3 regions of the Oceanobacillus sp. FSL W8-0428 genome follow, and region 3 is predicted to be linked to each of the others. Evidence: riboswitches for the same ligand, from Rfam matches in the RefSeq annotation. Region 3 holds a riboswitch; each other region holds the start of a gene.
What was found. A riboswitch is a leader RNA that binds a small molecule or an ion and turns the genes downstream of it on or off. The one in region 3 is predicted to bind S-adenosylmethionine.
Positions count from the first base shown of each region.

Region 1: linked by a shared signal. The riboswitch ahead of MKY30_RS07345 (SDR family NAD(P)-dependent oxidoreductase) and the one ahead of MKY30_RS14780 (MetQ/NlpA family ABC transporter substrate-binding protein) in region 3 are both predicted to bind S-adenosylmethionine.
Region 2: linked by a shared signal. The riboswitch ahead of MKY30_RS10250 (YezD family protein) and the one ahead of MKY30_RS14780 (MetQ/NlpA family ABC transporter substrate-binding protein) in region 3 are both predicted to bind S-adenosylmethionine.

Region 1 is NZ_JBBORB010000001.1:1,610,669-1,621,268, reverse strand. Features, by position in the region: gene MKY30_RS07365 (hypothetical protein) at 1-412, opposite strand, end outside; gene MKY30_RS07360 (DUF898 family protein) at 554-892, shown strand; gene MKY30_RS07355 (PspA/IM30 family protein) at 1,018-1,653, opposite strand; gene MKY30_RS07350 (lmo0954 family membrane protein) at 1,678-2,031, opposite strand; SAM riboswitch class I at 2,274-2,375, shown strand; gene MKY30_RS07345 (SDR family NAD(P)-dependent oxidoreductase) at 2,475-3,239, shown strand; gene MKY30_RS07340 (Na+/H+ antiporter NhaC family protein) at 3,292-4,593, shown strand; gene MKY30_RS07335 (S-ribosylhomocysteine lyase) at 4,647-5,114, shown strand; gene MKY30_RS07330 (PadR family transcriptional regulator) at 5,495-5,833, shown strand; gene MKY30_RS07325 (hypothetical protein) at 5,823-6,605, shown strand; gene MKY30_RS07320 (ABC transporter permease) at 6,730-7,425, shown strand; gene MKY30_RS07315 (FMN-binding negative transcriptional regulator) at 7,617-8,237, opposite strand; gene MKY30_RS07310 (GNAT family N-acetyltransferase) at 8,260-8,775, opposite strand; gene MKY30_RS07305 (MarR family winged helix-turn-helix transcriptional regulator) at 8,800-9,252, opposite strand; gene MKY30_RS07300 (BglG family transcription antiterminator) at 9,473-10,309, opposite strand; gene MKY30_RS07295 (glycoside hydrolase family 1 protein) at 10,336-10,600, opposite strand, start outside.
Region 2 is NZ_JBBORB010000001.1:2,196,368-2,206,967, reverse strand. Features, by position in the region: gene MKY30_RS10290 (LLM class flavin-dependent oxidoreductase) at 22-1,350, opposite strand; gene MKY30_RS10285 (ABC transporter permease subunit) at 1,369-2,148, opposite strand; gene MKY30_RS10280 (aliphatic sulfonate ABC transporter substrate-binding protein) at 2,196-3,158, opposite strand; gene MKY30_RS10275 (LLM class flavin-dependent oxidoreductase) at 3,176-4,300, opposite strand; gene MKY30_RS10270 (ATP-binding cassette domain-containing protein) at 4,357-5,136, opposite strand; gene MKY30_RS10265 (hypothetical protein) at 5,164-5,526, opposite strand; gene MKY30_RS10260 (O-acetylhomoserine aminocarboxypropyltransferase/cysteine synthase family protein) at 5,543-6,871, opposite strand; gene ssuE (NADPH-dependent FMN reductase) at 6,927-7,475, opposite strand; gene MKY30_RS10250 (YezD family protein) at 7,671-7,817, opposite strand; SAM riboswitch class I at 8,019-8,122, opposite strand; gene MKY30_RS10245 (class I SAM-dependent methyltransferase) at 8,471-9,217, opposite strand; gene MKY30_RS10240 (GNAT family N-acetyltransferase) at 9,477-9,995, opposite strand; gene MKY30_RS10235 (flagellar brake protein) at 10,118-10,600, opposite strand, start outside.
Region 3 is NZ_JBBORB010000001.1:3,106,951-3,117,550, forward strand. Features, by position in the region: gene MKY30_RS14775 (enoyl-CoA hydratase/isomerase family protein) at 1-750, opposite strand, end outside; gene MKY30_RS14780 (MetQ/NlpA family ABC transporter substrate-binding protein) at 922-1,737, opposite strand; SAM riboswitch class I at 1,832-1,942, opposite strand; gene MKY30_RS14785 (glutaminase) at 2,179-3,174, shown strand; gene MKY30_RS14790 (low molecular weight protein-tyrosine-phosphatase) at 3,365-3,835, shown strand; gene MKY30_RS14795 (YtxH domain-containing protein) at 3,849-4,145, shown strand; gene MKY30_RS14800 (YhjD/YihY/BrkB family envelope integrity protein) at 4,313-5,128, shown strand; gene MKY30_RS14805 (transporter substrate-binding domain-containing protein) at 5,318-6,181, shown strand; gene MKY30_RS14810 (amino acid ABC transporter permease) at 6,191-6,877, shown strand; gene MKY30_RS14815 (YfkD famly protein) at 7,072-7,812, shown strand; gene MKY30_RS14820 (Na+/H+ antiporter family protein) at 8,162-9,469, shown strand; gene pdaA (delta-lactam-biosynthetic de-N-acetylase) at 9,531-10,313, shown strand.

The DNA.
Region 1 (10,600 bases), 1.5 Mb from region 3:
TATTAATTTGGAATTGAGTCGGTTCTTCTTTTTCTCTAGTATAACTCAAAACGGCGATGGGTTGAATCGGTTTGCGGTGTTTGGCGTAGAGGTAAGAAAAATAGAGATACATTCTTTCGGGGAAATCATCTTCATGAATTGACTGTGCTTCGGTGTGAATATGGAGGATTTTGTCCTGGTGATTCAGCTTTACTTCAGCGAGAATATCTATTTCCTTCCTGCGGCCATTGATGTAGTCCAAGTATACTTCCTGTTCAAGGAATGTCACCTTGGAGAAATCAATATAGGGGTAAAGTTCGGGGGAAAAGCCTTCGATGAACTCCTCAAAAAACTCTTGTATGAGCTTTTTCGTCAGCCGATCATGCTTCATGTAGTCTGTTTTTTCTTCTAAAATGATGGGCGTTGTAAACAATGGCACACTCCCTTCATTTGAATTGTCTTTATTTTACAAATACTCCCACAGAAAATCTACTACAATACAATTAAGTATCGATAATCCCTTCTATTTTCTGGTAGAATATACAGCATCATTTACATAGAGAGCAGGGAGTTAATGGTGGAGAATGAGAGAGTAGAAACATTTAAAGGAAGAACCAGCTTCTTTGATGGTGGATTACTTCAATTCATTGGCTGGGTTATTCTTGGGACATTAGTGACGGTCTTTACACTAGGAATTTGTTATCCGTGGTCAATTACAATGATTTATGGTTGGAGAATAAATCATACAGTTATTGATGGCAAACGGATGCATTTTTCAGGTTCAGCTGTTGGCCTTTTCGGCAACTGGATCAAATGGTGGCTTTTAACGATTATCACATTAGGTATCTATGGATTCTGGGTGTTTATTAAACTGGAAGATTGGAAAGTACGCCATACTAATTTTATTAATTAATTTTTATACTGCAATTATTTTGGTTTTCAAAATAGGCACTCCCCTCATTACCAATTGGCAATGAGGGGAGTGCTGTTTGAGCTGCTAAGAACACTTTTTAATTTTTTCGCTTCTGTCTATGCGCTCTAGTTTGTTTCCTTTTCATCTAAATTCTTCTCAATTGCTGCAATTTTGTTGTCAAACGTGCTTCGATAGTATGAGCTGTTTACTTTGTACTCCAGGTTTTCAATATACTGCTCCATTTCTGCAAACTTAGAGAATGGTTTTTCTGGTGACTCTTCCACTACCCGATTAATTTGATGATTCGCTTTTGCGATATTTTCACGTCCCATCAGTTCCATACGGCGCAGGTGCATATCCTTTAAGCGGTGCTTCATCTCTTCGTATTTCTGCTCCAGGTTTTCAAGCTCGGTAATAGCTACTTCTCTGGATGCTTTCATACGATCTGCACGGTTTTGATATTCTTCATGCTCTTTTAGAGCAAATTCATGCATTTCCTCTTCCTGAGCACGATCTGCGATTTGTGCTTGATTTAAGCGTTTATCCGCAAGTTCCTGTGCTTTCATATACTCACGTGCAAACTCTTCTTTTAATTTATATTGGCGGTCAATCAGCTTTCTTACTTTTTCTTTTTCCTGTTCACTTTGGCGTAAATAATGATTAAGCGCAGCAATTGGATTCTTTTGCTCCTTTCTATCCATCATTGTGTGTAAATCTGCTGAAATCGTATCCTTCATTCGAGTGAAAATATTTGTTGACATAATCAATCTCTCCTTTTATGATTTTTATTTGTTTAACTCCGCCCACTGTTTTTCAAAATTCGTAAATGGGTCTTCATCTTCTTTTATTTCGTGGACAACAGAGCTTTCCGGTGTGTTCCAATTTTTATAGATAAGGTAAAGCGCATATGCCGCTGCAACACCTAAAACAGCATAAATATTAGAGAATGTAATGCTCACTACAACTAATCCGAGTATCGCCCAACCTACTTTTGCAGCAGTTGAATCTGTGCTCATAAATTTTTTAAAGCATATATATAGTAGCCATACGCTTAATGCCAGTAATACCATTGGACCTAAATTTGCTAGAAGGACAAGCACCGCGATCAGTCCTCCGACAAACAACATGAATTTTTTCATTTTGTTTTTCCCCTTTCGTTATCGTATCTTTATCTTATCGGTTTTGGCACTTCCCCGTAATGAGCCTGAGAAATATCTTTGTCTAAGCCTTAAGGTCTATTTGCTTCTAAACTACAGTTAAACAGGGTATTCGAAAAGAACAAAATTGGAAAGGTAATTCCACAACAAATATTGACTTTCAAATTTATTTCTTGTATCTTATTACTATTAATTACAAAATTCATATTCTATAAGTATATAATTTCTTATCTAGAGAGGTGGAGGGACTGGCCCTTCGAAGCCTCGGCAGCGGACTATATTAGTACTGTGCCAATTCCAGTAGCATCAAAGCTTAGAGATAGGAAGAGAAAAATAATTTATTTCATTTTTACCTCTTCTTTTGATTTAAGAAGGGGTTTTTATTTTGCTTTTTATTCCAGCAATGAAGGGAAGGAATGTTCGTGATGTACACAATGGATTTAACAGGTAAGGTTGCGATTGTAACTGGTGGAGCTAACGGAATTGGCAAGGCAATTGTAGAGGCACTTCTGGATTGCGGGGCAAAGGTTGCTGTAGCTGACAAAATAGATGCGCCTGCAAATGCAGCAGCTAATGTTTTATATATTGCCACCGATGTATCAAAAAGTGATCAGATAGACAATATGGTCAAGCATGTGATAGATCATTTTGGCAGATTAGATATCTTAGTAAATAATGCTGGAATTTCTACAATGGATTATTTTGTTGATATAAAGGAAAATGATTGGGATAAAACAATGGATGTTAATGCAAAAGGAGTCTACCTCTGTATGCAGGCGGCGGCTAATGCCCTTAAACAGCAGGGAGAAGGCGGAAAAATTATCAATATTTCTTCACAGGCCGGCAAAAACGGATACCGGCTTATGGGGAGCTATGTCGCTTCAAAGCATGCTGTTCTTGGTATGACCAAGGTTGCTGCTCTAGAGCTGGCTAAGGATAAAATCAATGTGAACGCCGTCTGCCCAGGTATCGTTGAAACAGATATGAAGAGGACAGAAAGAACGATTGGCGGTGAGCTTCGAAAAGTTAATGCGGAGGCAATTGAACTCGAGGATAATTCTCAGGTCCCTTTAGGAAGAACAGGGGTTCCGCAGGATATTGCAAATGTTGTTATCTTTTTGGCGTCCACTTATTCGGATTATATGACAGGGCAAGGAGTAAATGTTACCGGCGGTATGACCATGAACTAATCGTTTTTTATATTCCATTATCTTAAACAGATAAAAAATCAGGAGGATTTCAATGGCTAATCAAGAAAATAAAGGAAGCTTATTGGCGCTTTTACCATTACTTATTTTTGTACTTTTATTTATTGGCACTGGATTAATCACAGGCGACTTTTCCAACATGCCAATTAATGTTGCTATCATTATTGCATCAGCTGCGGCACTAGCAATGAATCGAAAAGAAAAACTTACTGCAAAGCTGGAGATATTCACCAAAGGTGCAGGACATCCAAATATCATGTTAATGGTAGTTATTTTTATTTTGGCTGGGGCATTTGCCCAGACCGCTTCAGAAATGGGTGCCGTTGAATCAACAGTTAATATGGGGCTGTCGTTCATTCCAAGTAATTATTTGATGGTCGGCCTGTTTATTGTCGGTTGTTTTATCTCTCTTTCCATGGGGACTTCTATGGGAACTGTTGCTGCACTTACCCCTATCGGCATAGGTATTGCTGAGCAAACCGGCATTCCACTGGCACTAGCAATGGGGACAGTAATCAGTGGAGCAATGTTCGGAGACAATTTATCTATGATTTCAGATACAACCATCGCTGCCGTACGGACACAGCATACAAAAATGAGTGATAAATTTAAGACAAACTTTTTTATTATTTTACCGGGAGCAATAGTTACATCTATTATTCTTTGGTTTATCACTCGTGGGAGCTCCGTTGAATTAGCTGGTGAATATCCTTATGAATTTATTCAAGTTTTGCCTTATATTGCTGTATTAGTTTGTGCGCTTATCGGAATCAATGTACTCATTGTTCTATTCGGAGGAACTATTCTAGCCGGTATTATTGGATTGCTCAATGGTTCTTTTACCGGAACGGGACTTATCCAAGCCGTTTCTCAAGGGGTCTTAAACATGCAGGATATTGCACTAGTTGCTATTTTCATTGGCGGAATGATTGGCATCATCCAATATAATGGTGGTATTCAGTGGCTGCTCAATACTGTAACCAGCAGAATAAGAACGAAAAAAGGAGCGGAATTTGGTATTGCCGGGTTAGTAAGTGCCGCCGACATCGCAACAGCAAACAATACCATTTCGATTATTATGACTGGACCACTAGCAAAAAATATTGCCGATGAATATAACGTTGACCCGCGAAAGTCTGCCAGTCTGCTGGATATCTTTTCAAGCTGCTGGCAAGGGCTCGTTCCTTATGGAGGGCAAATGCTGGCGGCTGCCGGTCTTGCAGCTATTTCACCAGTAAGCATCATACCTTATTCTATTTACCCAATGACATTAGGAATTTGTGGTATCATTGCTATATTAATAGGCTTTCCCAGATTTAAAAAAGCTGGAAACTAAAAAAATAAAGAATAACATGTTAAACTAAAGAAAAAAGAAGGAGCGTATCAATTATGGTAAAAGCAATGAATGTAGAAAGTTTTAATCTGGATCACACAAAAGTGGCAGCACCCTATATCCGTTTGGCTGGAACAACAAAAGGTGCAAATGGAGATGTTATCTATAAGTATGACCTGCGTTTAAAACAGCCGAATAAAGGACATATGGATATGCCTGCACTTCATTCACTGGAGCATCTAATGGCTGAATTAATTAGAAACCATCATGATACGGTAGTAGATTTTAGTCCAATGGGCTGCCAAACTGGATTCTATTTAACTATTTTAAACGATGACAACTATGATGGACTTCTGGAAACAGTAGAAAAAACTTTAGAAGATGTATTAAATGCTGAAGAAGTTCCCGCATGTAATGAAGTTCAATGCGGCTGGGCTGCGAGCCACAGCTTAGAAGGTGCCAAAGAATTAGCAAAAGAATTACTGGAACATAAAGCAGAATGGCATAAGGTATTTGCAGAATAAATTGAAGTAAATTGTTAAAAGGAAATCCGGGCATGCCCGGGTTTCTTTTTTTTAAAGAGTAAGAAAGTATAAAAAATGCTGGAGATAGCCGCTCCAGAAATACACTACGCTTCCCGTAGCGGACATCTCCTTGGCAAGAACACCAGTGTTTTAAAGAACAAGTGATTTTCTTGGTTTTTCTTATGTAAATGGATTTATCATTTCCCCTTCACTTCAAATCTATAAATAAAAATTTCAGCTACTTTGAATTACACCATTATTATCGTCTTTACCTATCCCTAAAGTAAAAGAAAAAACTCAACTATCTTTTTATATAAGATAGTTGACAATTACCTTTTAATCAACTATAGTATATTACAAGATAGTCAAGGAGGTACGGCATGTCAGTATCTGATCAGATGATGAAGGGATTATTAGATGGAGCAATTTTAGGACTAATTTCTCAAGGTGAAACTTATGGATATGAAATTTTAGAGAAATTAAAAGAACGGGATTTCCCGGAAATCAGTGACGGAAGTATTTATCCTGTACTTCTGCGCTTAAGTAAAAAAGGATATGTCCAAACCGAACTGAAAAAATCCGATACAGGCGGGCCAAAACGAAAATACTACACAATCACAGATAAAGGCTTGGAAGAATTAGCCGTATTTCGGAATAAATGGTCCTATCTGAATAAAGGGATGAATAACTTGATGAGGAGTGTGGAGGATGCTAAGTAAAGAAGCAGAAAAATTTTTGCTGAATTTACGTTTAGAGCTAATAAGCCGCGGTAAAAGAGAAAAAGATATTCAAGAAATTGAAGCAGAACTGCGAGATCATTTAATAGAAGCGGAAGCAAATGGGCAAAGTGTAGGAAGTATTACCGGAAATTCTGTGAAGGCGTATATCCGGTCTATTTCCGAAGAACTTCCGCGAAACAAAGGTTTTATTAAATATAGTATTTTATTACTTGTCTATTTGCTGGGGGTATTTATCATTCCTGACCTAATCAGCGGAGACTTTGAATTAAATACAAGTGTTATCCTGTATAACCTTGCAGTGCTGATTATCGGAACAGCGGCTACTATCATTTCCTTAAAAAAAATCGTTCAAAAATATGGAGACAGTAAAAAAACCTACATCGGACTGTTTTTATTTTATGCTCCTTACATGGCTGCTCTGGTCGGCGGACAATTTATTATCCGAAATCATCCAGGGATTGTGCTTGCAGAGAGCAATTTTATTGTAAACCTTATTATCGGAGCTATTCTCTTAAGTATTTTCATTATTGTCACGCTTATCTTGAAGCAATGGTTTTTGGCAATATTTATATTCTTAATGTGTCTGCCTAGTGTGCCTGAGATTATTGGTAAAATCTCTACTGGTGGCAGCATTCTAGAAGGTGAATCCTATTTAATCATTTCCGGTATTATACTTATTGCCGTTAATATTACTGTAATGGGAATTCTAATGTATACATCTAAAAAAGAGGATAAAAAAATCTCTCATTAAACAATAGTTAAATGTGGAATTGCAAGCTTCAGCCTTCAATTACCTGATAAAATCATTGATACAGATATACGCGCAACAAATCTTTCCCATCAAGATAAGCAATATCCCTTAACTGGGGGCAATTGTGGAAGAAAGCTTTGCAGAAGAGCATCATATTAAAGTGGGAGACGAGCTGCCAATAACTGATCTTTATAATTACTCAGGCTATGATCCACTTATTGTCAGTGCAATTTCTAATGAATCATCCTTATTTCCATTTAACAGTATTGTTGTCGATTGGTCCGAAGAAATAGCCGATGTTTTGAATGTAAGTGAAATTTTTGTTGATACCGACGATGTGGACGTTTTGCAGCCCATTATCAGTAAAATACCTGCATTACATTTCACTACAAAAACAGCAGAGCTAAAAGAAGGTGACCAGATGTTTCAGCAGCGATATGTCCTGGTTATCGGAACATTGATTATTTTAATCGCAAGTGCAGCATTCGGCATCTTGCAAACACTGATGAACGACATATTAACGCAGCAAACCAGCTACCGGATTACACGTCTATCAGGCTTAACACAGAACGGTATGATGTGCGTTATTGTTTGGCAGGCATTCATCTTTGTTTGTTATGGGGTAGTATTCGGCTTAACTTTTGGTATTTTCTTTACGAAGCTGCTTGGGTTTGTAATTGATCCAGGTTCCAGTACATTCATTGATAGTACTGCCGTTTTGTATCCTGTAGGTGCACTGCTTGTGCTAACACTTATATGTTTTATACTGCAAGGGTACAAAATGAGCAGACACCCTCTTGAAAACACAGAAGACAGTTGATTCATTATTAGAGAATTTATATCAAAGGTATACAGCGCATTCAAATGGATTGAAACCGGACACATTAATATATAGTGGAGCGAACTGCTCTACCTTCCAGCGATAGTATTAATACTGTCCAGTTTCAATAATTCATAAATTTAAAAATGGCTTCATCCAACCTCTTTCCTCTCATAATTTGAACTGCTATCTCATGGCAATGGCATATTCTTTTTCATCTGCTCTGCGACTTGACGGGAATCAGGATCCCCTTCCTCCTGCAAATGATTCATAACACTTTTATAATCAGCTTCTTTTCGATTTTGACTTAATTTGTAGGCCGCCTGAACTTCTGTCACTCTAACTTCAAATCCAACAATTGCTTTCAGCTGTGCCTCTAACAGCTTGGGTGTAAACTTCTCTACTGAAAAAGAAGGGTCTCTATGCTTTTCATACTTATCTGAAAGAATTTTTAGCGACTCCCTAAGTTCATCCTTCTCCAGTATTCGTGGAACTCCATACATATGGACAGCCTGATAATTCCAGGTTGGAACATTCTCATGCGAATACCAGGTCGGGGAAATATACGCATGCGGTCCTTGAAATATCACCAGTGCATTCTCTACATTCTCCAATGTTTTCCATTGCGGGTTTGCGTAGGCTACATGGCCTGTAATGATATAATCATCATCTTTTCTGGTTATTGTTACCGGCAGATGTGTTGCAACAGGTGCATTATTCTCTGTCGTAACCAGTGTTGCAAAGGAATACTGCTTGACAAATCCCCAAATTTCTTTCGTATCCGTGACTTTAAAACACTTAGGTATATACATAGCTACTCTCCTTTATGGATATCTACAGTGTTTTCGTCATAATATAATCTGTCTGCTCATCATCCCCCATAAAAAAGGAATGCGATCCGGTCTGTACAAAACCATTTTTCCTGTAAAAGACCAGTGCCTGCTCATTATATTCCCAAACACCCAGCCATACTTTCTGCTTCTTTTTATTCTCTGCTATTTCAATTGCTTTGTTCATCAAATATTTTCCCAATCCCTTCCGCTGAAAGCCGCCTCGAATATAAATTCGTTCTATTTCAAGCGCATCCGCGTCCATTTCCTCTGACTGGGCGTCATCTGTATTCACCTTCATATATCCAGCCAGCTGGTTATTATAGTAAATGAAAAAGAAAAATGAATTTTCCTTCATCATTTCCTTTCGGAGCTTACCCAATGTATATGCACTTTCCAAATAAGCTTGCATATTCTCCGGTGTATTCTGCTCTTGAAATGTTTCCATAAATGTTTCTATACTGATTTCTTGCAGCATCTGCAAATCGTTTTGATTGCAAGCTTCTATCTTTATCACCATGTTTTTGTCTTCCCTTCGTTCCATTTAATACTGCCGCTTATTTCCTTTCTTCACAAACTCCCAGTCCACCTCAATATTTTTCCGGACCTTTTCAAGTAAATATACAAGCTTTTCTGCTTCTTTTTCTGTCAGCCCTTTTAAGGCTACCTGATTGGAGTAATCATTTTCCTTTTTAATCATTGGGTAGATGTACTCTCCTTTTTCCGTTGGCAGCAGCCTCTTTATCTTTCTGTTATCTGCATCAGCTGTCTTTTGAATAAAATTGTTTTCCTCCAGCTTTTTGATAGCTCGTGCAGCTGTGGTTCTGTCTACTTTTATCATTTCAGCAAGCTTTTCTTGAATAATACCCGGGTTTTCACAGATACGGACCAAATATAGATATTGGCCTTTTGTAAGATCATATTCTTTAAATTCGATATTGCTGATAGAGTCAAGTGCTCTCGCAATCATCCCTATTTCGCGCAGGATTTCTGCCATTCTTTCACCCCCGGCTTTTTTATTATATATAAATTTTAATTTATTTTTGTTGTAAGTACAACAAAAATAAACAACAGATTTTTTATTGTCTGGAAAGTTCCAAAAATCCAAAAGCCCTTCATCACACAGCAATTTCTAAATTTTTTTCGCAAAATCAGTATTCATATTGACGACAAAAAAACAGAACCGGCTTAAAATATCCGTTTCTGTTTCTTTATTTCTACTGTTGATTGGTAAAACGTGCTAAATGTATCATAAAATAAAGTTTTTCTTCATCAGTGACCTCATACCCAGCTACATTCTTACTATATTCAGCAATCGCTTGCGTAGCTTTATACTCTTCTGGATATTTTTCTATAAATTGCTCATATAAGAAAAGATCTTTATTATCTAGCTGTTTATTCTCTAATATACGCTGGATGAAGTATTCAAGATGTGTGACAAATCGGTTGTAGCGCATAGAATGAATGTCCAGCTGGATATTTAACTTATATTGAATTAAGTTCAGCATATCCTTTACCATCTTCATCCGTAACATCGTCTTTTCAAAATTTTGATCTTTAGTTTTAGCATTTACAAGGTGAAAAGCGATATTTCCCGCTTCTTCCTCCGGCAAATGGACAGCCAATCTGCTGTTAATCTCTTTAACCACCGTAAGTGCTGCTTCAAACTCTTCAGGATAATGATTACGAACCTCATTTAAAAGTTTGTTCTGGAAGACCAGTCCTTTTTCTGCGCGTTCAATGGCAAATGCAATATGGTCAAATAATATAAGAAAATAACGATCATCCAGTTCACCTTTCCAATGATCTTTCAGATGACCTAAAGCATCATTAATTGCTTCAAAATGCTGTTTCGGAGCACTCTCTAATATACGCACATATTCTTGCCTTGCATGTTGATCATTAGGGACAAAAACCTTTTCAATGGTTTCCTCATCAATAAGGTCACCTTTTTTGTATTTAAAGCCCAGTCCTCTCCCCATCACAATAACAATATGGTCTTCTTCATTCTTAGAAAACACAAGGTTGTTATTCAATACTTTGTCCACCTTCATCAGATCACCAACTATACTTGTGAAGTTTAATTATTCTTATCTAATCCGTCCTTGCCGTTGGACTCAATCACCTTTTGATACCAATAAAAGCTGTCTTTCTTGATGCGTTTCAAATCCTTCACATCGAATTCTCCTCTATTTACATAAATAAAACCATATCGTTTAGCATAGCCTTGATGCGTACTGACTACATCCAATGCTGCCCATGGGAAATATCCAAACACTTCTACACCGTCTGTTAACGCCCATTGAATTTGTTTCAGATGTGCCTGGATAAAATCAATCCGATAA
Region 2 (10,600 bases), 910 kb from region 3:
GCTAAACCTTTCTCTTTCAAATTATTTCACCTTAACCTCAGCATACCTAGATTCTGGTATCGATAAACCTAAATGCCCCCGCAATGTAACACCATTGTATTTCTCTCTAAATAATCCACGTTGCTGAAGCACTGGAATAACCTCATCTATAAACTCCGTTAAGCCCCCTGGCAAGGTTTGAAACATTAAATTAAAGCCGTCTGCTCCCTCCTTTATAATCCACTCCTCCAGCTGATCGGCGATTTGTTCCGGAGTACCGAAAATTGTCCAATGTCCCCTTGAGCCGGCAACCCGTTTATAAAGCTGTCTGATTGTTAAATCTTCTCTTCTGGCCAAGTCTATAATTAATTCTCTTCGACTCTGGTTTCCGTTAGTTTTTGGAATATCTGCAGGAAGCGGGTCATCCAGTGAATAATTAGAGAAATCCATTCCCCCAAGATAATCAGATAAAAAATCAAGTCCGACTTCAGGTACAATCAAATCCTGTAATTGCTTATATTTCTCTCTTGCCTCTGCTTCTGTTTTACCAATGAAGGGGGAGACGCCAGGCATTATTTTCACTTCATCCGGATTTCTGCCGGATTCAAGAACCTTTCTTTTCACTTTTTGATAAAAACTCTGAGCATCCTCCAGTGTCTGCTGAGCAGTAAAAATTACATCGGCAGTTTTTGCCGCCAGTGTTGTACCTGCTTCTGATGAGCCAGCCTGAACAATCACAGGGCGACCCTGCGGGGAGCGCGAGGAGTTCAATGGTCCCTTTACATAAAAATGCTTTCCTTCATGATTCAGTGTGTGTAATTTCCTGGAATCAAAATAAACCCCTGCGTCTTTATCCCGGATAAAAGCATCTGATTCCCAACTATCCCATAGCCCCTTCACCACTTCTACAAATTCATCCGCACGTTCATAACGAAGATCATGCGCTAAATGCTTCTCTTTGGTAAAGTTATTCGCCTCATGCTCGTAATAGGACGTTACCACATTCCACGCTGATCTTCCTTTACTTAAGTGATCCATAGAAGAAAATTTTCTGGCAATATGGAACGGTTCATTATAGGTCGTAGATGCTGTTGCAGCAAGCCCTATTTGGGATGTGACTGCAGCTAGAGCCGGGAGCAGCGTAAGTGGATCAAACCGGACGATTTCCGCCGGATGTGATAAGCGGTTAAAAGACAATCCATCACTTAAAAAAAGCATATCCAGTTTTCCCTTTTCTGCTATTTCCGCAATTTCCTGATAATATTTAAAATCCTCAAAGCCATCAGCAGGCACTTCAGGATGCCTCCATGAAGCCATATGGTGCCCCGTCCCCATCAGGAAGACACCTAAGTTTATTTGCTTCTTAGACATTTTTTTCAGCTCCCCTTATTAATTCTTTTGATAAACCGGATTCCATTTAAGCAATCTGCTCTCTAATAGTTTTGCTAAAGAATCTGCCACCTTTCCCAAAATCGCATATAAAAGTATTGCTAAAACAACAATATCAAGCTGCATAAATTCACGGGCGTTATTTGACATATAGCCGATACCGGATGAAGCTGCGATGGTTTCCGCAACGATTAATGTCACCCACATGGTTCCAAGTGCATATCGAATACCTACCAATATAGAGGAAAGTGCTCCAGGTAAAATAATTTTGAAAAATAGCTGCCATCTCGATAATCGATACACTTTTCCCATTTCAATCAGTCCTTTATCCACTGATCTAATTCCATGGTACGTGTTGATATAAACAGGAAAAAATACACCGATGGCTACTAAAACAATTTTGGATTCTTCTCCGACACCAAACCATAATATAATCAGCGGAATCAAAGCTAAATGTGGAATATTACGAAGCATTTGGACGGTTGTATCCAAATGCTTTTCTGCAAACGGATAAACTCCATTTAACATACCAATGATGATGCCTAACCCTCCACCAATGACAAAGCCTATAATAGCCCGACTGAAGCTGATATAGATATGTGTCCAGAGATCTCCGCTAACAGCCATAGAGATACCTGTTTGAACCACTTCCAGCGGTGGCGGCAGAATGTTCCCCGAAATAGATTCATTCATTGCAAATAGCTGCCATCCCGCTAAAAGAAGTATAGGGATGATCCACGGAGCTAAACGGTTATAAATATTGCTGGATGTCTCTTTCAACTGTTTCACTTCCTTATATACTAAATTTAGCCTTATTTATTGGCATTCTATTCACTGTCTGGATTCCAAATATAATCAGAAAAGTCGATTTCATTTTCAATTAAACCGATATCCAATAAATCTGCTGCTTCGATTTCTAAATCCACTATTGCCTGATCATCCATAAATTGAGCATCTGACTCTTTTTTATTTAATACCGTTTCCCATGTAGCCGCGGGAATTTGTGTCTCCCCTTCCAGCAATTCTGATGCTTCAGATGGGTCTTCATTAATCTCCTTACCAACTTTCGCTAAGTGTTTAACATATAATTCAACTACTTCCGGATCCTTATCAATTAATTCTGATGTCGCAAAATAAAAGGATCTGTATGGGACAACGTCTTCTGCCGTATGCAGGATTTTGTTTCCTCTAGCCTCAGCATCTGCGAAATACGGGTCCCAGACGACCCAGGCATCCACCTCACCTTTTTCAAATGCCAGACTGGCATCAGGAGGATTTAGATTAACTGTTTCAATATCATCAATGGATAAATTTGCTGAATCCAAGAGCTTGATTAACAGGTATTGGGCAATGGAAGCATTGTTATACGCAACCCTTTTCCCTTTTAAATCCTCCAATGATTGAATGGAAGAATCTTCACTGACTAATATCCCTTCTGTTTCTGGAGCAGACGGCTCGCTGGCAATATACTGAAAGTCACTCCCTTTATCGAGGGCAAAAATAGACGGAATATCTCCTGCATTTGCTAAATCAATACTTCCTGCGTTTAATGCTTCCAAAATAGAGCTTCCCGTATTAAATTCCGACCAGGTAACCGTATAGCCTAACTCCTCCAGCTCCTCTTGAAATTCTCCGCTATTTTTTAAGGTTAATGTCGGCCCCCCTTTTTGGTAGCCGATATTAATCTCACCATTTGCTCCAGAGGCTGAACTGCCGCACGCTGCAAGAATGAGTGAAAGCATGATTATTAAAAATAAAACAAGTATGTGTCTATTCTTATGATGATTCAATAGATTTTCCCCTTTCTTTACACAGTCTGCCTGGACGAAATAATTTCATGGACTTTAGGAATAACGTTTTCTCCAATTTCCTGAATGGTTTCCAAATGCGGAAAACCTCGTAACAACACTTTATCAAACCCTAAATCAGCATATTCTACAATTCGTTCTGCTACCTGATCAGGGGTGCCGACAAGCGCAATGGAGTTTCCCGATAATACTTGGGTTAATCCAGCCCATAAATTGGGACCAATTTTAAAGTTATTTTCCCTTCCATCCTCCATTAATTGATGAAGTCTTTTCACACCAATGGATTCACCCTTTGCCGTGGCAGCATTTTTTTCATTCAGCAGATTTTCTTCTGTTTTGCTCAGAAGTTTTTCTGCATTATTAAAAGCTTCATCTTCTGTCTCTCCCAGCACAACTTGAAATGAAACACTATAGTTTAATTCACGATTATAATCTGCAGTACGTTTTTTCATTTCTTCAATTCGTTCTTTGGTATTTTCCAATGTTTCTCCCCAAAGCATATAAACATCCGATTCGGCTGCTGCCACATCTTTTCCTACATTTGAGGCACCACCAAAGTATATTTTCGGTATTTCTTTAGGTCTTGGAAATAAGGATGCTCCCTTCAGTTGATAAAATTCACCATCATGATCAAAATGTTCCTCCGTAAATAGCCGTTTTAGTATTTGAATATATTCACGGGTTCTCTTATATCTAGTTCCATGATCCAGAAAGTCCCCATCTGCCGCTAAATCTGTCGGTGATCCTCCAGTTACTACATTGACCAAAGCTCTTCCTCCTGACCAATAATCAACCGTTGCAAATTGCTTGGCAAATATGGTTGGCTGTATAGATCCCGGACGGATTGCAAAAAGAAATTTCAAACGATTCGTTTGTCCAATAAGGTTTGCAGCAACAGCTAAGGAATCTAAGCAGGAGCCTCCAGTAGGCAATAACAGTGTTGAAAAACCGCCTTTCTCTGCCGCCTGAGCAATATCTCTAATATATTCAAATGTCGGCTGCCGTTCTGCAGCTTCATCCGTTCCTGACCATGCATCAACTTTTCTCCGTGATGAATTGTTGTTTACCGCTCCTACGTATTCCCCATCACCGGAAGTAGGCGCCATTGTGATAAATTCAACCATTTTAAACCCTCCAATTGTATTTTTAAGGGACGTAGCCCTGTTCCTTACTAATACAGTTACTTACTCTCCACTTTTCTTAATCTGGGTTCATACTGATGAAGTCGTTCTTTTCCAAGAACATTCGCCAGTAATTCTTCTTCCAATTCCGCAAAAGCCGGATTTAATCGATTTCTTGGCCGCTGTAAATCCACAAGTAAATCCAGCTTTACCGCGCCCTCCTCAATTAAAATAACGCGATCTGCAAGTGTAATGGCTTCATTCATATCATGGGTAACAAGAATTGCCGTAAATTGCTGCTCCAGCCAAAGGTCTTCTATAAGCGACTGCATTTCCATTCTTGTCAGCGCATCGAGTGCCCCTAATGGTTCATCTAAAAGCATTAACTTCGGATTTGATGCCAACGCTCTCGCCAGAGCAATGCGTTGTTTTTGTCCGCCTGATAAAATAGCCGGCCAATCCTGTGCTCTTTGCTCCAGGCCAACCTGCTGTAGAGCCCAGTATGCGCGATTCTTCCAGCCTTTTTCTAACCCTAATCCTACACCTGTATTTTCCAGAACCGACAGCCATGGCAGTAATCTTGCATCCTGAAACATGATACGTGCCTGGTCATTTAACCCTTTTAATGCATGCTGGTTCTGTTTAATTCCTCCCGCAGTTGCCTTTTCAAGCCCAGAAATATGTCTAAGCAATGTACTTTTGCCGCATCCGCTCTTTCCAACAATGGCCACAAATTCACCAGACTTGATATTTAAATCAATCTTTCGTAAAACCGCTAAGTGACCGTATGATTTCTCCAGTTGATTAATGTGTAACTCAACACCTGCATTTTGAGCCACTGCGTTTCCTCCTTTGTATCCCTCTTATTAAAAGCTTGGAGCAATCTCATTTTCCGGTAATTCTGTTTGACTGCCCAATTGATTAGATGTAAGCTTTTTTACAAATTGTTCATATGAAATGGTTTGCTCCAATTGAAAAAATCGGATTCCATCATGTTTCGCCTTCTCATAGGATAATTCACAGAATGTTTGTGGAGGCGAGACAAATGCTGTTGCACCTTTTTCTTCAGCAAATTTTAAAGCTGCCCCTCGTCTTCCTTCTTTTAGATGAATTGCCGGATTTTCAAAATCTTTATATGTGCTTTTCTCAGAGTCAAAGATACGGATCGTTTCCCCTTCAACAATGGGTACAATTAATTTTATTTCGTTTAGTACAACAGCAATAAGCATGTTTTCCTCTCCTTGTTTAATTAAATGGATTTACTTCCTCTACGAAACTGGCTTCAACGCTTTTCTGTAATGCTTGGTCGATATCCGCTTTGATATCCTCAACATCTTCCAGCCCTATTGATAATCGAATTTGTTCTTCTTCAACTCCTGCTGTGAGCTTTTCTTCAGGTGATAACCTTGCATGTGTTGTACTCGCCGGATGAATTACAAGTGTTTTGGAATCACCAACGTTCGCCACATGAGAAAGTAATTTCACAGAGTTGATAAAGATTTTCGCAGATTCATATCCACCTATTACTCCAAATGTAAAAATAGATCCTGCCCCTTTTGGCAAATAGATTTTCGCAAGTTCATACTGTGAATCCCCTTCTAACGTTGGATAATTCACCCATGCAATGAGATGATGATTCGCTAAATATTCAGCAACCTCCTGAGCATTTTCAACATGCTGTCTCATTCGAACAGATAATGACTGTAATCCCTGAATAAATAACCAGCCATGAAAAGGGGATAACGCCGTCCCAAGGTTATGCCCGAGTTCAAAGCGGGCCTTCGCAATAAACGGACTTGCGCTGGGCAGTTCAACATACGATTGATTATTTAAAGCTCTGTTTGGAGTTGTAAATTCAGGGAAGTTTCCATTACCCCAATCAAAGCTTCCGGCATCAATTATAATTCCGCCAATCGCTGTTCCGTTTCCGCCAATAAATTTCGTGACAGAATGAATGACAATATCTGCTCCGTAATCGATTGGCTTTTGTAAGTATGGCGTAGTGAAAGTGGCATCAACAACTAGTGGAATGCCATGGTCATGAGCAGCCTTGCTAAGTGCTTTTATATCAGCAATCTGTAAGCCCGGATTACCGATTGACTCTGTAAAAACAGCTTTTGTCTTTTCATTTATTGCACCTCTTACTTCCTCAATATCTGTGCCATCTACAAAACGAGCCTTTACTCCAAAGCGTGAAAATGTTTCTGAGAAAAGATTATATGTTCCACCGTATAATGCATTTGTTGTTACAATCTCCTCCCCTGCTTTGGCAAGTGTTAATAAAGCTATTGTGATGGCGGATTGTCCGGAAGAAACAGCAAAGGCATCAACCCCGCCTTCTAAACCGGCTAATCTTTTTTCTAAAACACGATTGGTTGGATTCGCGTTACGAGAATAGATATATCCTTCTTTCTGCATCTGAAAAAGAGAAGCAGCATGATCCGGACTTTCAAACTCATAAGATGTTGTCTGGTAAATCGGCACTGCCCTTGCATGCGTTAATGAATCTGATTCCTGGCCTCCATGCTGTGCAACTGTATTAAAATTCGGTGTATCTTGCTCTTCAAAACTCATTGCTCTTCTCCTTTCTGTTTACACATCCTATAATTCATAATTTTTAAAAATATTTTTATAGTAAGATTTTCATCTGTTTTTTACTAATTGATTTTGTAAAATACTCTACCTGCTTCGTTAATCGCTCCAGCGCATTTGTGTGTACAATAGGATTAGCAGTATTTCTTTTATCAATCTGACTATCAACAAAATACACACCTTTTAAATTCATTCCCTTTAAAGAAGCCAGCAACGGTTTTAATGTATATTCCATCGCCAGTAAGTGAGAGGAGCTCCCTCCTGTCATTAATGGCAAGACCGTCTTATCCTCCAATACATCCTGCGGCAATAAGTCTACTAAAGCCTTTAAAATCCCGGAATAAGAAGATTTATAAACAGGTGTTCCAACGATAACTCCTTTTGCTTCTTTGATAAGAGAAGTTATTCTTTGAATAACAAGACTGTTAAATTCCCCATTAAATAATACGTCCTGGGGTACATCTCTGACAGATATATGTGTTACTGAAAAACCCTTTTCCTCAAGTGTGGATCCGATATACCTTAAAACTGCATTTGAACGTGATACTTCAGAGGGACTTCCTGATAGTACGACAATCTCACTCATCTATTTCATCCTTTCCATTCATTTTTGTATATTCGTATTTAGTATAATTTTAGAAACCTGAACTTCATGGTACTTTTACAGGAACACCCTTAAACAGTTTTATAAAAATAAAAAGGCATCTTTCATCCGATAACATATATTATCGAAATGGAAGATGCCTTTAGTTGTCTAATGGGCATACATAATATTAATTTTTTAAGAATGATTTTTCACTAAGGAAAAACGCTTCTTCTCGGTCGTATCTATTTGCGTAATTTTTCCGTCATGCACGGTAATAACTACTGAACCATATTCCAGTTCTTTCAATGCTTTTAAAATATGGTTCAATTTTACATCATCAATCTTTCCCAAGCCAGCTCCCCCCTATTTAAGAAATGTCATGAAAAATAAATAAATTCATTAAACTTCTGTTTTCCACATTGCGAAATCTCTCAAATCATGAGCTCAAACACACATGCCTTTGGTAGCCCAATCAGCAATTAAAAAAACAAAAATCCCACCTCTAAATAAGAAAAGGGTTGAAACAATATGGTTCACTTACTCTTCTTATCTATCAAGCTAAACACTTGCAGGAATTGGCACAGTACTTGCGTAAGTCTGTTGCCGAGGCTTCTTCGGGCCAGTCCCTCCGCCTCTCTAGATAAGATATTATTCCGAGTGGTTTAATTGTGTTTATTAGTTTACATACTATTTTTGGGAATGTCAATCCTTATTTTTAAACTTTTGAAATTTTTAATGTTATGGCTGCCTGCAGTGCAGCTAAGGAAGTGCACCAATATCTTCCCCACTTTATAGATAGAAAAGTCCTTGCTTAAAGATTAATTTAATTTCCCCTGCATTAAAATAGGCCAATGCTAAGATATTATTCTAAGCATTGACCTATAGTAGACCAGTCTTTCATTATTATTTAATAGATTTAAAATAACTTTTCCAAAAGAGCCTCACCGTAACTTCTTTACTGTCATTTTCCATTAAGTAAAAGCCAAAAGTGCTTTCTAGCTTTTCTCCTTTTTCTCTGCTGCAATCATTAAAAACATCGGCCGGCGCAATTCATGCTTCATTTCAGGTATCTTCTTAAGCATCTCCTCAGAAGGCACGGATTCTTCCACTCGCAAGATCTCAAATCCAGCCTGCGATAAACCATTCATAAATGTAGACACAGTACGATGATACTTTGTCACCGTTTCATTTAAAAAGGACGCTTCCCGTTTCCCTTCTATCTGGTAATTATCCACCGGCCAATGTAAAGGCTCCTTACCCGTTTTATCATAAATCCAGTCCTGTTCTTTTCTTGCGGTAAAAATAGGATGCTCTACAGAAAAGACAAAGCTTCCACCCGGCTTTAAAATCGCATATACCTTTTCACAAACACTATCAAATGATTCGATATAATGAAGCGCGAGTGAACTGATAACAATATCCATAGATTCTTCAGGGAAATCCACATCCTCGATAGCCTGATGCAGATACGTAATACCGGGATCATTGGTCAGTTCTTTTGCATGTGTGAGCATTCGTTCAGATATATCAGTTCCTATTACAGATTCTGCTCCCTGTTCTCTGGCATAGCGGCTGTGCCAGCCAAATCCGCAGCCTAAATCTAAAACATTTTTCCCTTTGAAGTCTGGCAGCATTTCTTTTAATATATGCCACTCTCCGGCTGCTTCCAGCCCTTTCTTAGACCGGTCCATTTCTGAGTATGCTTGAAAAAAATGATTATCATCGTATTTATTTTGTTTCATTGCTTTACTTCCTCTCCAACATATAGTGCTACTCTAAATTCATGTTCAAATAGACCCTTTAAAACATAAAAAAGCATATCTATTGAAAACATGCTTGTTATTGGCAAAACTATGTAGTTCCTGACAGCAACCTTATTCAAATTTAAAATATGATAAGGTATACCGTCAGAATTAATATCTTGAAAAAATCCTTTTGAAGATAATTTAAATCGAATCACTGAAGATGATTATATAGAGGATAAAGAGCAGCTATCACAAATTATAAAATTTTTTCATACCTGCAATGGTCATGATTGGTTCCTTTATAATCATAGCCAAAACCCCTATAAATTTGATTAAGTTTTTTATTGCTTTCCACACAGTCTAAACGAATCCGGCGCATTCCCTGCGTTTTTGTATAAGCTTCCATCCATTCGACAATCGGTTTTCCGAGCCCCCGTCCAATATGATCATGATCTACTGACAGGCGATGCATATAAAATGCATCCTCACTGGATTGCCCCCAAATATTCTTATCCCAAGGAGTCTGCATTTCGTTTAATGTAAATGTAGCAATAATATTGTCTCCTTCTTTCACAACAAAGGTAGACCCGTCTTCAATAGACTGTCTTACTTCTGGATCTTCCTCGTCCTGATCAAGGAACTCCCACTGTTTTAAACGGCTTTTCTTTAACCATGTGGTGACACCCTTTAACAGCCGGAGTATGGACTTCATATCTTCTTTTTGCGCAACATACACATCCAAGTCTTGGTTAATTGATCCAACTTTTTCTGACATAAATCTACCTCCTTATATCCTTTGCTATATATTCGACATAAAATTAAGAAATTCCTTCTTTTCATATAAAAATTTAATATTTCTATTCTAATTTTTTTGTTTATTTCTCATTAATCTGCTGACTATTCCTTGACTTTATTACGAAATTCAATTTGTTTAACGATACAAAACTTTACAATCTTTGACCTTGCTCCTTCTCTCATATTGATAAACTGTAAAGCAGTTTTGTAAAATTGATTATGCTGTTTCATAACGTTAACAATTTTCCCTTTAAATTCTACTTTATTCTGTTCAGTATCTGTCTTCAAGTATAATACACCTTTCACCGCGTCTCCTTCTTCCAATATTTTAGAATCGGAAAGAAAAGCTGCTCCGCCCCCGCTGATATCATGGGTAGTAACATTCAGCTTATCGCCTTCTTCATCTGAACCTTCAGCAGAAGGTAATATCAAAGTCATTTCTACAGCTGCCTTCACTCGGAAAAATTGCCTTCTTTGTACTACTTTTATTGAATCCCTCGATGGTTTCGTCATTATTATTTTCCCATTATCGTGACGATTTATTCTTGAGCCAAAACTGCACAGTCCTTTTTCATCATCATGAAA
Region 3 (10,600 bases):
TAAAAAAGCCTGAATGCCTTCTGTGTAATCATTTGAGCTGTAAGAGTCTAAGACAAGATTTGCGATATCTTCTGTTTCCTGATTTTCACCATCAATAATTGCCTGGATGACCTGTTTAATTCCTGCATTGGCAACAGGGGATTTTTGAAGCACGCGTTTTACAAATTTATTAACATCCTGCTCGATTTCATCAGGTTTACAGATAAAATCGACAAGGCCGATTTCTTTGCCTTTTTCTGCCGTAATTAATTCTGCTGTATAAAGTAATTTCTTCGCTTGTGATGGTCCAACCAGATTAAATAGACGTTTGGTGCTTGTTAGATTGTAAATAATTCCAATATTGGCTGCTGTAATGCCAAGCTTGCTTCCTTGCGTTGCAAAGCGAAAATCACATGAATTAGCCAGTTCGAGTCCTCCACCGATGGCAAGTGTTTGAATTAATGCTGCTGTCGGTCTGGGAAAGCGATAGAGCTTTTCAATAGCCCCAAGTGCAAAATCGTTATATGCTTTCGCTTTTTCAGCATGAAGGCGGACTTCCAGAAATTCAGAAATATCTGCGCCGGCAGAAAACGCAGTATCATCAACACCTCGAAGGATAAGGAACTTCACTGTTTGATCTTCTTTTAATTCATCTAATAAATCCTCAAGGTGACGGAACATCTCCAGAGAGAAGCAGTTCTTTTTTTCTGGCCGATTAATGACAATGGTTGCAATGGAGCCATTTCTTTCGATATAAAGATAATTAGACATACAAGATAAATCCCTTCGCAAATATTATTTTTGTCAGTATCCAGATATGTATTGATAGAGGTAATGTGAAACTTTATTTGGGGGGAAGTTATTTTTCATCCCCCGCTTAAAATGGGTATAACTTCTTTTTTCTTGAAGTAAGAGTCATACAGCTAGTTGTTAATAGATATTTTAATCCTCCCAGCCGGGGATAATGGAGCCTTCAAATTCTTCTTCAATAAATGCTTTTACTTTATCAGACTGATAAGCATTAACCAGTGTTTCTACGACTGGATCATCTTGATTCTCCGCACGGACCACAATGTAGTTTACATATGGAGAGTTTGTGGATTCCAATAAGATAGCATCATCTTTTGGACTGATTCCGGCCCCTAAAGCAAAGTTCGTATTAATCGCAGCAGCGTCTACTTCACTTAATTGGTTAGGAATCTGTGCAGCGTCTAATTCTACAAATTCCAGCTCGAGCGGATTATCAACAACATCATGAATAGATGCAGTTTCTTTGTTTTCTTCATCCAGTGTAATTAGGCCTGCTTCTTCTAAAATAAATAGAGATCTGCTTCCATTAGACGGATCATTAGGAAGCCCGAATGTTGCGCCTTGAGGGAGATCATCAATATTATCATATGTTTCTGAGTAAACCCCCATTGGATTTAAAATAGTTTCTCGGACTGGTACTAAATCTGTATCATGGTCTTCATTGAATTCATCTAAAAATGGTTTATGCTGATAGCTGTTTGCATCCAAATCACCTTCAGCTAACGTTGTATTTGGCAGTACATAATCAGAGAATACTTTTATTTCTATCTCAAGACCGTCTTCTGCAGCTACCTCTGCAGCAGCTTCTAAAATTTGTTCCTGCGGCCCGGCAGTAACACCGACAACAAGCTTATCTTCACTGAGTGCTTCAGCATTTTCCGCGTTATTGCCGCAGGCAGCAAGTATTCCGGATAATAAAATAACAAATAATAATGCTAATTTCTTCATGTTTTCCACCTCATATTCGTTTTTAAATAAAAAAAGAAAGCCTCTCTTACTTCGAATTAAAGAAAGAGAGGCTTGTCCAATGTACAAATTTCCTCTCTCATCTTCCAAAACGTATCGTTTTGCAGGATTTAGCACCTTTTTATGCATAAACATAAAAGGTTGCCGAGCTTCAACGGGCCAGTCCCTCAGCTACTCTTGATAAGAGATATATGGATTCAATTTTATTATTAAGTAATAACTTAATCTAAATTCTCATTTAAGTCAATACTTTTTTAATTATTATAATTTTATTTGTTTTTAAATAGTATTATTTCTTTTTAAGACACAAATAATTAATATTAAATATGTTAATGGGTAAATAATTGTTATATGGGGTATAGTTCAAATAAGGATATTCATAAATTTATCTGTACAATTATAATAGAAGCGGGGTGTCAATACATGGTACAAGGATATGTAAATTTAAATACTGAAAAAAATAAACAGTGGCTCCAGGAATATGTAGATAATTGGGTGACCTTTTTTAAGAAACAAACAGACACTGGGAAGGTTGCTGATTACATACCGAAATTAGAGGAAGCAGACCCTGATGCTTTAGGTATTACAATTATTGGTAAGGGAGGAATGCAGATCCGTTCAGGAGATTTAAATCACTCCTTCTCCATTCAAAGTATATCCAAGGTTTTAAGTTTTATTGTTGCATGTATTGATAGGGGAATAACTTATATCTTGCAGCGTGTAGATGTAGAGCCGACTGGAGAAGCATTTAATTCCATTATGCATTTGCAGATTAACAATCCGAAGCGCCCTTTTAATCCTTTGGTAAATTCAGGAGCGATTACAGTATCTTCTTTATTAAATGGAAATACATCAGATGAGAAGCTGGAGCCACTATTTAACTTAATGGAAAAAATAATTGGCTACAGACCTGAAATAGATGTAGATGTTTATGTCTCTGAACGAGATACATCGATGCGTAATCGAGCTATCGGTTATTATTTGCTGGAAGAGGGATATTTGGAATCGGATTTAGGGGTAACATTGGAAACTTATTTTAAACAATGCTCTATTAATATTACAACCGATGACTTGGCCCGTATTGGCCTGGTTCTTTCAAACGATGGGATTCATCCTGATACAGAAGAAATAATTATTCCTAAGAACGTAGCTCGAATTGCCAAATCTCTGATGTTAACATGTGGTATGTATGATGCTTCCGGGAAATTTGCCTCCTATGTCGGAATTCCAGCAAAAAGTGGTGTTTCTGGCGGTATTTTAGCAGTTGTACCGCCAAGGGTCCGTAATAATGATTTGCCATTTTTAGATGGCTGCGGTATTGGTGTGTTTGGGCCGGCGTTGGATAAGCAGGGAAATAGTGTTGCAGGAATTAAATTGCTCCGTCATATTGCAAACAGCTGGGATATGAGCGTATTTTAAAGGCTGTATCTTTTCGACAAAAATGGAAGCAGGATAACAACTTTCTACAATTAACTCTTTGCTTATCGGTCTAAGTTGCTTATAATAGAGTTACAGCAAAACACCCTAAACTTATTGTATACCGTTTAGGGTGTTAATTGGGAAGAGCTTATTTTTTAAGTCGACGCGAGATGAATGGGGTGAAAAACGATTGGTACGTGTATTATTTGTTTGTTTAGGTAATATTTGCCGTTCCCCTATGGCAGAAGCGATATTCAGGGATCTTGTAAAGAAAGAGCAGCTGGTAGATAGCGTGCAGGTTGATTCTTGCGGGACAGGAGATTGGCATCTCGGACAATCACCCCACCCGGGAACAAAGGAAATACTTGACCAGCAGGGCATTTCCTATGATGGAATGGAATCAAGACTGCTTACAGCAGATGATTTTAATCAATTTGATTACCTGGTTGCAATGGATCAGAATAATTATAATACGCTTATCGGGTCTAACCACCATGAGGGAACAGCGATTGTGAAATTAATGGAGTTTGTGGAGGACATAGAAGAAGATGATATTCCTGATCCATATTACACAGGAGATTTCGGACAGACGTATCGGTTAGTTTCAGATGGCTGTTACGGATTACTTCAATTTTTAAAAGAAAAGCATCATTTAAATTAAAGGAGAGATAATAATGGGAAAACGTAAAATTATTTTAGGTGTCGTTGCAGGAGCAGTTATTGGAGGAGCAGCATCATTATTTGATAAAGAAGCACGCAGTTATGCATGCGGAAAAGTAAAAGATATGAAAGCTGCATCATCTTATTATATCAGCAATCCTTCCGAAGCAATTCAAGGCCTGCAAAAAACAGTGGATAAGGTGAATCATGTTTTTGAAAGTGGATCTTCTAATGCTATGAACGCTTTAGAGCAAGTGGAGCAAACATTAGATAAAGTTACGAATAAATATTCAGGTAAAGCAATAGATTAATACAGGATGTTCAAAAGTAAGGGTTGATGGAAGGATAAGAATGTAAAAAAATAAAATGTTACCTTTATTTCGTATTGAGATAAAGATTTTAACATCTCCCTTCTCCTTTTTTGAACAAGCTGTTTTAAAGAGGAAGCTCACCAAGCAAGAAGGGCAGGTGGATCGGCATTCGAAACCTTCAGGGTATAGGCAAGGATTTTTGGAGACGTTATGGAGAAGTCGAGGTGTTTGGACTGGCAGCTCAGCTTTCTTATTTCTTTATATTGTCTTTATTTCCTTTTTTAATTTTCTTACTTAATCTAATTCCATACCTGCCGATTGATATGGGTTTGATTTTGGAAACAATTGGAGACTTCGCACCTGAGCAAGTGATGGGGCTTATTACAACAAATTTGCAATCATTAACTGTTCAAAACGGCGGTCTGCTTTCCATCAGTATTATTGGAACCTTATGGGCAGCGTCCAATGGTGTCAATGCAATTACCAGAGCATTTAACCACGCTTACGGGATTAAGACAGACCGCTCGTTTATAGTTTCACGGCTTGTAGCAATGATGCTTACAATAGGGATGGTTTTAATTATAATTTTAGCTTTATTGCTGCCGGTTTTTGGAAAAATGATTGGTACTTATCTTTTTTCCTGGATTGGTTTTACAGAATCTTTTTTAGCGGTATGGGGAACCTTGCGATGGGTAGTCTCATCTCTTATCTTCTTTATCGTGTTACTATTTTTGTATAAGCTTGCGCCTAATCGGCGACTAAAATTTTCACAGGTGGTCTGGGGTACAGCATTTGCAACACTTGCCTGGCAGCTGGTATCCTGGGGATTTTCCTTTTATGTGCATAACTTAGGGAATTTTTCTGCCACTTATGGCAGTTTAGGTACTATTATTATTTTGTTAATCTGGTTCTATTTATTTGGAATTATTATTATTATCGGCGGCATTTTAAATGCAACGATTCTAAATCAGAAAAGAGCTTAGAAAGGAAACGGCCAGATAATTAGCCGTTTCCTTTTTTATAGGGAGAAATTAATCAACAAATGTGCATTTGTTAAATTGTATTACTATAAGATTTAGAATTTATTATACAGAATTATAAAATGTTTTCATATAAGACTTTCTTTGTTATACTATTTCTGTATAAAAAGTATAATACAGGGAGGTTTTGTGGTGAGGAAGAACTTATTTGTTTTTAGTTTTATGCTTCTTACAGTATTTTTACTGGCTGCTTGTAGTGAAGGGGATAACGACAACGAAGATAATGCCGAAGCAGAGGATAAGCATTGGGAAGAAATTCAGGAAAAAGGCGAAATTGTGGCTGGGACTTCTGGAACCCTGATCGGTGCATCCTATTACGATGAGAATGATGAGTTAACGGGATATACGGTGGAGATTATGAAAGAGATTGGGGAACGTTTAGGCTTAGAGGTTAAATTTGAAATTTTGGGTGCGGATGATTTAGCTACAGCGATTAATAGCGGCAGAATTGATGTTGGAGCTAATGATGCAACTATAACAGAAAAAAATCAAGAGAAATTTGGATTTTCTGACCCGTATAAATACTCGTATATAGTGGCAGCAGTAAGAGAATCGGATAATTCAGGAATAGAAACACTTGAAGATTTAGAAGGGAAAAAAGCCGGCGGGGCAGCAACAACCATTTACAGTCAAATCGCAGAGCATTTTGGGGCGGAGGTTGTAACGTATGGAAATGCTCCAAATGAAGCTTACCTGAGTGATATAAGTACAGGAAGAACAGATTTGGTATTAAATGATTATTACCTGACTAAATTTGGAGTAGCAGCATTTCCTGACTTTGATTTACATCTGCATCCTACACTGAAATTTAATCCGACAGAGCAGGCGATTATGATGCCAAAGGATGCAAGCAAACTTCAGGAAGAAATTAATAGTGCTTTAAACGATATGCGTGAAGATGGGACATTAAGCGAATTGGCAAAAAAATTCTATGAAGAAGATGCTTCAGAGGAACCGGATATAGAAGTTGAAATTGTAGAAGGTCTGGACTTTTAGAGGCTTCTAATGAACATATCAAATGTGAATTTTGGTGGATTCTTTGATGTCCAATTAGCTTGGGAGAGCTTGCCATTTGTATTGGGAGGACTCCCCATAACCTTGCTTATTTCCATTGGAAGTATGCTTATTGGACTTATTTTAGGGCTGCTGTTAGCTTTGGCGAGAAGCTCTAAATATGGCTTAGTGAGATGGCCGGCACGGCTGTATATATCGTTTATGCGGGGAACACCGATTATCGTATTTTTATATATTCTATATCTGGGCTTGCCTTCAGCGGGAATTCAGCTTGTAGCTGTTCATGCTGCAATTATTGGACTGGGGTTGAATAGTGCCGCCTATATTGCTGAAATTGACAGATCCGCATTAAGTAGTGTGGAGAAGGGACAATGGGAATCGTCACGGGCGTTGAATATGCCTTATTGGCTGACTTTGCGTAAAATTATTTTGCCACAAGCCACCCGGATTGCAATCCCTCCATTAACAAATGTCTTTATGGATATTGTGAAGGCAACTTCTTTAACAGCAGTAATTACAGTGCCGGAGCTGTTTCAAAAAGCGCAAATTGTTGCAGGAAGAGAATTTGATGCAATGACCATGTATATTTTAGTGGCGCTTATTTATTGGCCGGTGTGTATTTTAATTGGCATGTTGCAGGAGCGTTTAGAGAAAAGGTATAGTGCATTTATAAAATAAATATAGGAATGAAAGAGATACTCTTTAAGGCTAAAAGGGTATCTCTTTTTATTTGCCAAAAAGTCTCAAAGTACCGGATGTATAGTTTTCTTCCTTTCAGAAAAAATAAAACAAAAAGAAAGGAAGGTACGGAAATGAAAAAATGCAATCGTGTTTATTTTTTTATGCTGCTCTTATGTTTAGCATGGCTGTGGATGCCAATGAACAGTTTTGCTGAAGAAATAAAAGAGAAAAAAGAATCTGATATACCTAGTCATGTATTAGATGTATCCAAAGAAAACACATTTCCAAATTCAACTGAAGACCAGGAAATTATTGAGGCGAGTGATTTAACAAAGGAGTTAATCGAGGGTGTCGATATACCAATTGAAAATCCGGAGCTGATCAAGATTTTAAATGAAAGCAATATTAAACCTTCTCCAATTGCAATTGGCTACCGCGGTATGGTTTATCTGGGAAGGTGGCCGATAAATTATCAATCCAGTGAATCAAATGTCAACTGGGAATATCAATTGATTAATAAAAATGAAATGAATAATATCGGTGGTGACCAGGCACAAGAAATGAGTTATTACCAACAGGAGCAAAAAGAAGTAAAAGGTGCTTTAACCAGTAAAATAAGTAATCCAGAACAGGTAAAAACAATGATGTTATTAAAGGCAAGCGAAAAAACAAAGCTGCCTCTCTCTTATCAAACCGTTATTGGGCATAATACAAAATTGGCAAATTCATATAACATCCCGGTTCAGAAGCATGGAATACTTGATGCCTATGCTCCTGCAGTTAATGAAAAGGGCCAGGTAACATTTGGAGAAGTCTATATTGAATTAAAAGGCTCCAATAAAACCATTCAAATTAAAAATGTAACAAAACAAGGAATTGGTGCCTGGATACCAGTACAGGATTATTTGTCCTTTTCATTCAAAGTCAAATAATAGCTCAAATTGTGATGGTCTGTCTTAAATCTTCTCGATTTTCGTTTGGGGCTGACATCAGTTATTTCTAAATAAAAGGAACAGATGGAACTGAGATTGGGAGTAGGACTGCGATTACCCACTCCATCTAATCCATTTATAAAACTCTAAGATATCTTATTCTAATAACAAAGGATTGTCTGAAGGCAGTCCTTTTTATCAATTTCTGGAAAAAACTTTCTGCCTCTATGCATGAGGGGAGTGTGGGAGTATTTCAAATGAGTATAAAAATTCCTTGCAATTTTATCTTTGTTGCTTTATCATGATAAAGTGTTAAAGAAATTGATGGTTATTTATTGGAGGAAGAAAAATGGAATGGGTTGTTCTTTTAGCAGTCCTATTAATGACTGTTTTATGTTTATTAAAGGTAAATGTTATTTTATCTATTTTAATTTCAACGATTGCTGCCGGATTAATGAGCGGTTTAGGATTTACGGATTCTGTTAAATTAATGGTGGCTGGGATGGGGGACTCTGCAAATACAGCACTCAGTTATATTTTATTAGGTGCTTTTGCAGTTGCCATCAGCTACACAGGTATTACTAAAATATTAGTCAATTTTATTATTCGTATATTGACAGGGAAGAAAACAATAATGCTATTTGCGTTAGCTGGTGTTGCGTGTTTATCACAAAATTTAGTGCCGGTGCATATCGCTTTTATTCCTATTTTAATTCCTCCCTTATTAAAATTATTTGATCAAATGCGGATGGATCGCCGGGCAGTAGCAGTAGCGCTGACATTTGGTTTGAAAGCACCCTATATTATGATTCCAGTAGGATTCGGTCTGGTTTTCCAAGACTTAATTTTAAAAGGGGTAAATTCAAACGGTGCAGAAATTACTTTGCATGAAGTAACATTATCTATGCTGATACCTGGTGCCGGGATGATTGTTGGGTTGTTAATTGGAATCTTATTTACTTATAGAAAAGATAAAGATCCTAAAGATACAGTAAAAGAAAATAAAATTAAACCAGAGGATTTAGTAGAAGAAGTAACATTCAATAAACAGCATTTAATGACGATTATTGCAATTATATTAGCTCTTATTGTTCAAATTATTACGCAAGATTTGATTTTGGGAGCATTAACTGGAATTATAGCTATGTTCGTTCTGGTAGCATTACCATTTAAAGTCTTGGACCGGGTGATGACAGAGGGTATCTCCATGATGGCTACCATCTCTTTTATTATCCTGGTAGCTGCAGGATTTGCAAATGTTCTGCAGAAAACCGGAGCAATAGGAGAATTAGTGGAAGTATCGATTTCTATGCTGGGAGATAATAAACCGCTGACTGCGTTTGTATTATTATTACTTGGATTGATTATTACGATTGGTATCGGAACTTCCTTTGGAACCATTCCAATTATTGCAGCATTATTTGTTCCAATTTGCCTTGCAGCCGGTTTCTCACCGCTTGCAACAGCATCTTTAATTGGAACAGCCGGAGCATTAGGCGACGCAGGCTCTCCAGCTTCAGACAGTACGCTGGGGCCAACCTCGGGGCTTAATGCAGATGGAAAGCATGATCATATCTGGGGTACCTGTGTACCGACATTTATACACTATAATATTCCTTTATTTATTTTCGGCTGGATTGCTGCAATGGTATTATAAAAAAAGCGTATAAAAGTAGAAGCAAAAGGAAAAGGTAAGAGAAAAACTGGGTGGGATTTGAATGAAACAACTAATCGCTTTCCTGTTATCACTTGCCTTTTTCTTTTGTGCTTTCACATGGAACACAGCTTTTGCGTATGGATGGGGCTACCAGAAAAATAATAATCATACGCCTCCGGAGATAGGGTCATATCAGGAAGTATTGGATAAATATAATGCGTTCTATCTGGATGACAGCGGGGAGAAAAACCTTTATCTCACCTTTGACAATGGCTACGAGCAGGGCTTTACCTCTGACATATTAGATGTATTAAAAAAAGAAGAAGTTCCAGCAACTTTTTTTGTAACAGGACATTATGTAGAAAGTGAGCCTGATTTAGTCAAAAGGATGGTGGAGGAAGGGCATATTATTGGAAATCACTCCTACCATCATCCAGACTTTACAATTATGAATAAGGAAGCCATTGAAAAAGAACTGACAGATTTAGAACAGGCAGTTGCCGAGATAAGTGATCAAGATGAATTAATATTTGTCAGACCTCCACGGGGGACATTCAGTTCAGATACATTGAAATGGTCAACAGAACTCGGACTTGTTCATGTGTTTTGGTCACTGGCTTTTAAGGATTGGGAAACAAACGCACAAAAAGGTGCAGATTATGCCTATGACGAGATTATGAAACAGATTCATCCCGGAGCAATTATTTTACTGCATGCTGTCTCCAGTGATAATGCAGCTGCCCTGGAAAAAGTAATTCAGGATTTAAAAGAAGAAGGGTATCAATTTAAAAACTTAGATGATTTATGGATGCGTAATCAATTGCCAAAGCAGTTTCCTTATTAAAGTAAACTGTCCTTTTATAGAAGAAAACGTAGTTATTCAGAAGAGTATATTCTGATAAAACGTTACGCTTCTAAAAGGACAGTTTTTTTGATATACTGCAAAAACAAATTCTCCTTATGAAAAAAGAAAGTCATTCTTTTCATAAGAAATTTGTATTTTTGAACCTCTTTGATCAGAAATCTGATAAACAGATAACTTGCTAAATCTCTTATGTAATAAGGCGTTGGCCTATATTCAATCTATCATAAATACAAAAGGTCAAAAAAAAATAAAAAAATTTGACTAAA